2 regions of the Mesorhizobium sp. M0227 genome follow, and region 2 is predicted to be linked to the other one. Evidence: riboswitches for the same ligand, from Rfam matches in the RefSeq annotation. Region 2 holds a riboswitch; the other holds the start of a gene.
What was found. Region 2 has a riboswitch for S-adenosylmethionine ahead of metX (homoserine O-acetyltransferase MetX). Riboswitches for the same ligand answer to the same signal wherever they lie in the genome.

Region 1: another riboswitch for S-adenosylmethionine. It lies ahead of NKJ00_RS30105 (O-succinylhomoserine sulfhydrylase); the one in region 2 lies ahead of metX (homoserine O-acetyltransferase MetX).

What each region holds. Positions count from the first base shown of each region.
Region 1 covers NZ_JAMYSJ010000040.1:25,894-29,297, forward strand. The annotation lists gene NKJ00_RS30095 (ABC transporter substrate-binding protein) at 1-42, opposite strand, end outside; gene NKJ00_RS30100 (2'-deoxycytidine 5'-triphosphate deaminase) at 142-1,236, opposite strand; SAM riboswitch at 1,375-1,452, shown strand; gene NKJ00_RS30105 (O-succinylhomoserine sulfhydrylase) at 1,510-2,697, shown strand; gene NKJ00_RS30110 (ceramide glucosyltransferase) at 2,703-3,404, opposite strand, start outside.
Region 2 covers NZ_JAMYSJ010000028.1:26,506-29,909, reverse strand. The annotation lists gene NKJ00_RS26725 (prephenate/arogenate dehydrogenase family protein) at 1-113, opposite strand, end outside; gene hisC (histidinol-phosphate transaminase) at 120-1,229, opposite strand; SAM riboswitch at 1,366-1,443, shown strand; gene metX (homoserine O-acetyltransferase MetX) at 1,558-2,727, shown strand; gene metW (methionine biosynthesis protein MetW) at 2,786-3,400, shown strand.

The sequences.
Region 1 (3,404 bases), on a different contig from region 2:
GGCAGCGCCTGCTGCCGATATGATCCATTTTGAAATCTGCATTTTCTTGGTTCCCCTTGAACGCCGGCATCTTGACGGGCGGCAAGGCAGCCAAGCATGGCGCGCCGGTACAGGCAAGTATTTTGCCTTGGGGCAATGAGGTCAGCGCGCGGCGCGGAAATGCTTGGACAGCTTCAGGCCCTGCGCCTGGTAGTTGGAGCCGAGATCGGTGCCGTAGAGGGCCTGCGGCCGCTTCAGCATGTGTTCGTAGACCAGCCGGCCGACGATCTGGCCATGGTCGAGAATGAACGGCACTTCATGACTGCGCACTTCCAGCACCGCCCGGCTGCCCGTGCCGCCAGACGCGGAATGGCCAAAGCCCGGATCGAAGAAGCCGGCATAGTGGACGCGGAACTCGCCGACCAGCGGATCGAAGGGCGTCATCTCGGCGGCGTAGAGCGGCGGCACATGCACCGCCTCCTGGCTGACGAGGATGTAGAACTCGTCGGGGTCGAGCACCAGTTCGCCGGCGCCGCTCTTGTGGATCGGCTCCCAGAAGTCGACGACTTCCTGGGCCGCGCGCTTGTCGACATCGACGAGGCCGGTGTGATGCTTGCCGCGATAGCCGACCAGACCGTTTTGGTCGCCGTTGAGGTCAATCGACAGCGCGATGCCGCCGCCGGAAATATTCGGCGGCTCGGTGGCGACCAGCGTCTGCGCGCGATGCAGGTCGTGCAGCTCGGCTTCCGAGAGCAGCGCATTGCCGGTGCGGAAGCGTATCTGCGACAGGCGCGAGCCGGTGCGCACGACGATCGGGAAGGTGCGGGGGCTGACTTCCAGAAAGAGCGGGCCATGATAGCCGGCAGCGATCTTGTCGAACTCGTGGCCGCGATCGGTCATGACCCGGGTAAAGATGTCGAGCCGCCCGGTCGAGCTCTTCGGATTGGCCGAGGCCGAAATGTCCGCCGGCAGCGCCAGGCTTTCAAGCAAGGGCACGATATAGACGCAGCCGGTCTCCAGCACCGCGCCCTCGGCAAGATTGATCTCGTGCAGCTGCAGCCGGTCGAGTTTTTCCGAGACCTTGTGGTTGGGGCCGGGCAGGAAGGAGGCCCGCACCCGCCAGGCCTTGTCGCCGAGCCTGAGATCAAGGCTGGCCGGCTGGATCTGGTCGGCGTCGAGCGCACGCGCCGACTTCAGCGCGCCGGACTGGAACAGCGCCGAAATGTCCTGATCGGGAAGAATGCCTGTCTGCCGCAAGGCTCCACTCCTAGGTCAGACGTTTTTCTTGTCGCAGGTTCTTGTCGCAAAACCGTGGAACACTTTTGCGGAACCTGCTTGGTACAAACCTCTTAATGAAGCCGGCAATTGACGCAAGCGCGGCGCGGGTCTAAAGGGTCGTTATCCCGTGGTGATTTGGCCGGTCGGCTTGCAGCCACGTTAAACAAGTCGCTAAAGGACCGTCGGGCCGCAAGGCCGTATGGACCGGTTGCGACTTTCGCGGCCGGTTTTTTTGTGTCTGGAAGAAAAGCGATGAGCACCAAGAAGCACAACTGGAAGCCTCAGACGGCACTCGTGCACAGCGGAACGCTGCGTTCCGGTTTCGGCGAAACGTCGGAAGCGATTTACCTGACCCAGGGCTATGTCTACGAAACGGCACAGGCCGCCGAAGCCCGTTTCAAGGGCGAGGAGCCAGGCTTCATCTATTCGCGCTACGCCAATCCGACCGTCGACATGTTCGAGAAGCGCATGTGCGCCCTCGAAGGCGCCGAAGATGCCCGCGCCACCGCCTCCGGCATGGCCGCGGTGACGGCCGCCCTTCTGTGCAGCGCCAAGGCCGGCGACCACATCGTGGCGGCGCGTGCGCTGTTCGGATCCTGCCGCTGGGTGGTCGAGACGCTGGCGCCGAGATACGGCATCGAGGCGACGCTGGTCGACGGCACGGATATCGCCAATTGGGAAAAGGCGGTCAAGCCGAACACCAAGCTGTTCTTCCTGGAAAGCCCGACCAATCCGACGCTGGAAGTGGTCGATATCGCCGCTGTCGCTTCGCTTGCCAATTCGATCGGCGCAAGGCTGATCGTCGACAATGTCTTCGCCACGCCCCTGCAGCAGAAGCCCTTGCAGCTCGGCGCCCATATCGTCGTCTATTCGGCGACCAAGCACATAGACGGCCAGGGGCGCTGTCTCGGCGGCGTGATCCTGTCGGACAAGAAGTGGATCGACGAGAACCTGCACGATTATTTCCGCCATACCGGCCCAAGCCTGTCGCCCTTCAACGCCTGGACGCTGCTGAAAGGCCTGGAAACACTGCCGCTGCGCGTGCGCCAGCAGACGGAAAGCGCGGGCAGGATCGCGGATTTCCTGGCCGAACGGCCGGAAATCGCCCGCGTCATCTATCCCGGCCGCGCCGACCACCCGCAGGCCGATATCGTCAAGAAGCAGATGTCGGGCGGCTCGACGCTGATCTGCCTGGACGTCAAGGGCGGCAAGCAGGCGGCCTTCGCCTTGCAGAACGCGCTCGACATCGTCTTGATCTCCAACAATCTCGGCGATGCCAAGAGCCTGATCACCCACCCGGCGACGACGACGCACAAGAATCTGAGCGACGAGGCGCGCGCCGAGCTCGGCATCGGGCCGGGCACGCTCCGGCTGTCGGTCGGGCTGGAAGACACCGACGATCTGCTTGAGGACATCGCGCAGGCGCTGAAGGCCAGGTAGGACCTTCAGGCGCCGGACGGCGTCTCCTCCAGTTCGGCCGTCTTGGTGCCGATGGTCATCGCGTTGCCGCGCCAGTCGACGGCGCCGCCAAGCCAGCCGCGCGCCCACAGCGCTGGCAGGATCAGGTCGCGCATCATGATCGCGGCCACCATGCGTGGCGACAGGTACCAGCCCTTGGACCAGGCCAGCGCGCACTCGGGAAGGTAGAAGGCTACCAGCACTGCAAGGGCGGTTGCCCAGAGGCTGAAGCCCGCACTGGCCGCGGCAATCAGCGCAAGCACCAGCGGCACCACGGCGCCGGTCAGGATTTCGGGTGCGAAGAACAGCGGGAAAGTGACGCGGCGCAGGCGCGCCCAACGGGCCTGACGCGACCAGATCTCGTCAAAAGAGCGCCGGCCAAGCGGCTGCTCGAAGGGGGCGGCGACGAGATTGACGCGCAGGCCGAGACCGTTCACCAGCTTGGTCGCGGCGGCATCCTCCGCGATCTCGGCGGCCAGCGCGCGGATGCCGCCATTGGCGTCGAGCATCGGCTTGTTCCAGAGCATGCTCTTGCCCTGGGCAAAGCCAAGGCCGAGCGCATCGCCGGCGTATTGCCAGCGCGCCTGCAGCGTGTTGAGGAAAGCGCATTCGACCTCGGCCCAGAAGCCGGCCGGCCGCGAGCCAATCGGCGTCGAGCAGACAAGGCCGGTGCCGGGCCGCCAGGCAGC
Region 2 (3,404 bases):
GTTGATATGGCCACGTGACGGGCCAGCCCCTCGCGGCGGATGACGCGGGCCAGCGACGAGCCGATCAGGCCGATGCCGACCAGCGCGATCTTTTCAAACATCGGTGATGTCATGGCGTTCTAGCTTTTCAGAAATGTCGTGAGAGCGGCGACAACGCCGCGATTGGCTTCTTCGGTGCCGACGGTCATGCGCAACGCGTTGGGAAAGCCATAGCCCGAAACGCGCCGCAATATATAGCCGCGCGCCGTCAGATAGTCGTCCGCCGCCGCCGCCGAATGCTTCTGATCGTCAGGAAAATGAACGAGGACGAAATTGCCGACGCTCGGCGTTACCCGCAGCCCGAGCTTTGTGAATTCCTCGCTCAGCCAGGCCAGCCAGGTCTCGTTGTGCGCCACGCTGCGCTCGACATGGGCGCGGTCGCGGATGGCTGCGATACCGGCCTCGATCGCCGTCGCATTGACGTTGAAGGGACCCCGCACGCGGTTGATGGCGTCGACGATATGCATCGGCGCATACATCCAGCCGATCCGCGCTCCGCCGAGGCCGATCTTGGAGAAGGTACGGGTCATCACCACGTTCTGGGCAGCACCGACCAGCTCGATGCCGGCCTCATAGTCGTTGCGGCGGACATATTCGGCATAGGCCGCGTCTAGCACCAGAAGCACGTGCCTGGGCAGGCCGGCATGCAGGCGGCGCACCTCCTGGAAAGGCACATAGGTGCCGGTCGGATTGTTGGGATTGGCCAGGAACACGATCTTGGTGCGCGGCGTGACGGCTGCGAGGATGGCGTCGATATCGGCGCGCTCGTCTCTTTCCTTGATCGTCACCGGAACGGCACCTGCCGACTGGATGTAGATCTTGTAGACCATGAAGGCGTGTTCGGTGATGACAGCCTCGTCGCCGGGCGCCAGATAAGTCTGCGCCAGCAGGCCGAGGATCTCGTCGGAGCCGTTGGAGCAAATGATGTTCTGCGGGTTGAGACCATGCACCTCGGCGATCGCTTCGCGCAGCCGCCTGGCGGTGCCATCTGGATAGACGTCGAGCTTTCCGGCAATCTCGCGCGCGGCTTCGATCGCTTTCGGCGAGGGCCCTAGCGGATTCTCGTTCGAGGACAGCTTGTGAACCTTGGCGACGCCCGCGGGCGCCGTGCTCTTGCCCGGCACATAGGCGTCTATGTCCATGATGCCCGCGCGCGGGGTTGGACGTGCCTGGTCCGGTGTCTGGCTCATGTCGCAAAATCCGTCGAGAACGCTTCCTGAGGGAAGCCGCAGCGGAAATACAAGCCGTGGCCTGCAATGTCGAGAGGCGACAGCCACCGCCCAAGGCTGGCCGTTGACGCCGGCGCGCCACAGCCCTAGAAGGGGAGCGGACTTCCGTGGTGATTTGGCCGGTCGGCTTGCAGCCACGTTAAACAACTTGCTAAAGGGCCGTTTGCATCCTGTAACCGGCTTTGCAACCGCAATGCCGGTTTTTTGTTGTCCGCGCCGGCCGGACACCCGGATCGGCATCGACTTTCGACAAGCGCGATGCGTGGGCTCAAAGTGTGAGATGGATGTCATGGCCGTTCTGCGTGCCCGCAAAACCAACAACGAGGTCGACCAACCGTCGAGCCCGGTTTTGCGTTTTGGATCCGACAAGCCGCTCAAGCTGGACGCCGGCACGCTGCTGTCACCGTTCCAGATCGCCTACCAGACCTACGGCACGCTGAACGATGCCCGCTCCAACGCCATCCTCGTCTGCCATGCACTGACCGGAGACCAGCACGTCGCCAGCACCAATCCGGTGACCGGCAAGCCTGGCTGGTGGGAAGTGTTGATCGGCCCCGGCAAGATCATCGACACCAATCGCTTCTTCGTCATCTGCTCCAACGTCATCGGTGGTTGCCTTGGGTCCACCGGTCCGGCCTCGACCAATCCCGCCACCGACAAGCCCTATGGGCTTGACCTGCCCATTATCACCATCCGCGACATGGTGCGGGCGCAGCAGATGCTGATTGACCATTTCGGCATCGAAAAGCTGTTCTGCGTGCTCGGCGGCTCTATGGGCGGCATGCAGGTGCTGGAATGGGCATCGAGCTATCCGGAGCGCGTCTTCTCGGCGCTGCCGATCGCCACCGGCGCGCGCCATTCCTCGCAGAACATCGCCTTTCATGAGGTCGGCCGGCAGGCTGTCATGGCCGATCCGGACTGGCATGGCGGCAAATATTTCGAGCACGGCAAACGCCCGGAAAAGGGCTTGGCGGTGGCACGCATGGCCGCCCACATCACCTATCTGTCGGAAGCCGCGCTGCACCGGAAATTCGGCCGCAATTTGCAGGATCGCGAAGCGCTGACCTTCGGCTTCGACGCCGACTTCCAGATCGAAAGCTATCTGCGCCATCAGGGCATGACCTTCGTCGATCGCTTCGACGCCAACTCCTACCTCTACATGACGCGGTCGATGGACTATTTCGACCTTGCCGCCGACCATGGCGGCCGGTTGGCCGATGCCTTCGCCGGAACGAAAACCCGCTTCTGCCTGGTGTCTTTCACCTCGGACTGGCTGTTTCCGACCGAGGAGAGCCGCTCGATCGTGCATGCGCTCAACGCCGCCGGCGCATCGGTATCCTTCGTCGAGATCGAAACCGACCGCGGCCACGACGCATTCCTGCTCGACGAGCCGGAACTGTTTGCCGCCATAAACGGCTTCATCGGCTCGGCGGCCCGGGCGAGAGGGCTCAGCGCATGACCCCGAAAAATTGCAGGCTTTTCGGATCGAGATCATGCGCCAGGCAGGAGGCGAAGCCATGAGCGTCAACCGCGACCAGCGCGTCGACCTAGAAGTCGTCGCCAACCTCATCCCGCCACAGTCGCGCGTGCTCGATGTCGGTTCGGGCGACGGCTCGCTGCTCGAATTGCTGCAGGACACCAAGCAGGTCGACGGCCGTGGACTTGAGCTGTCGCAGCGCGGCGTCAATGAATGCGTGGCGCGAGGCCTCTCGGTCATCCAGGGCGATGCCGACAAGGATCTCGAATTCTATCCCGACAAGGGCTTTGACTTCGTCGTCCTGTCGCAGACCCTGCAGGCCACCCGCAACCCGAAGCTGGTGCTCGACGAACTGCTCAGGATCGGCAACCGCGCCATCGTGTCCTTCCCCAATTTCGGCCACTGGCGGGTGCGCCTGTCGCTGTTCATCCAGGGCCGCATGCCGGTGACCAAGGACCTGCCCTATTCCTGGTACGACACGCCCAACATCCATTTCTGCACCATCCGCGACTTCGTCAATCTGTGCGACGAGCTCGGCGCGACCGTCGAGAAGGCAACCGCTCTCGACGCCGCCGGCCAGAAGATCGGCCTGTCGATGCCGTGGTGGTTCTGGAACTTCTTCGGCCAGCAGGCAGTGTTCTTGCTGAAACGGTAATATT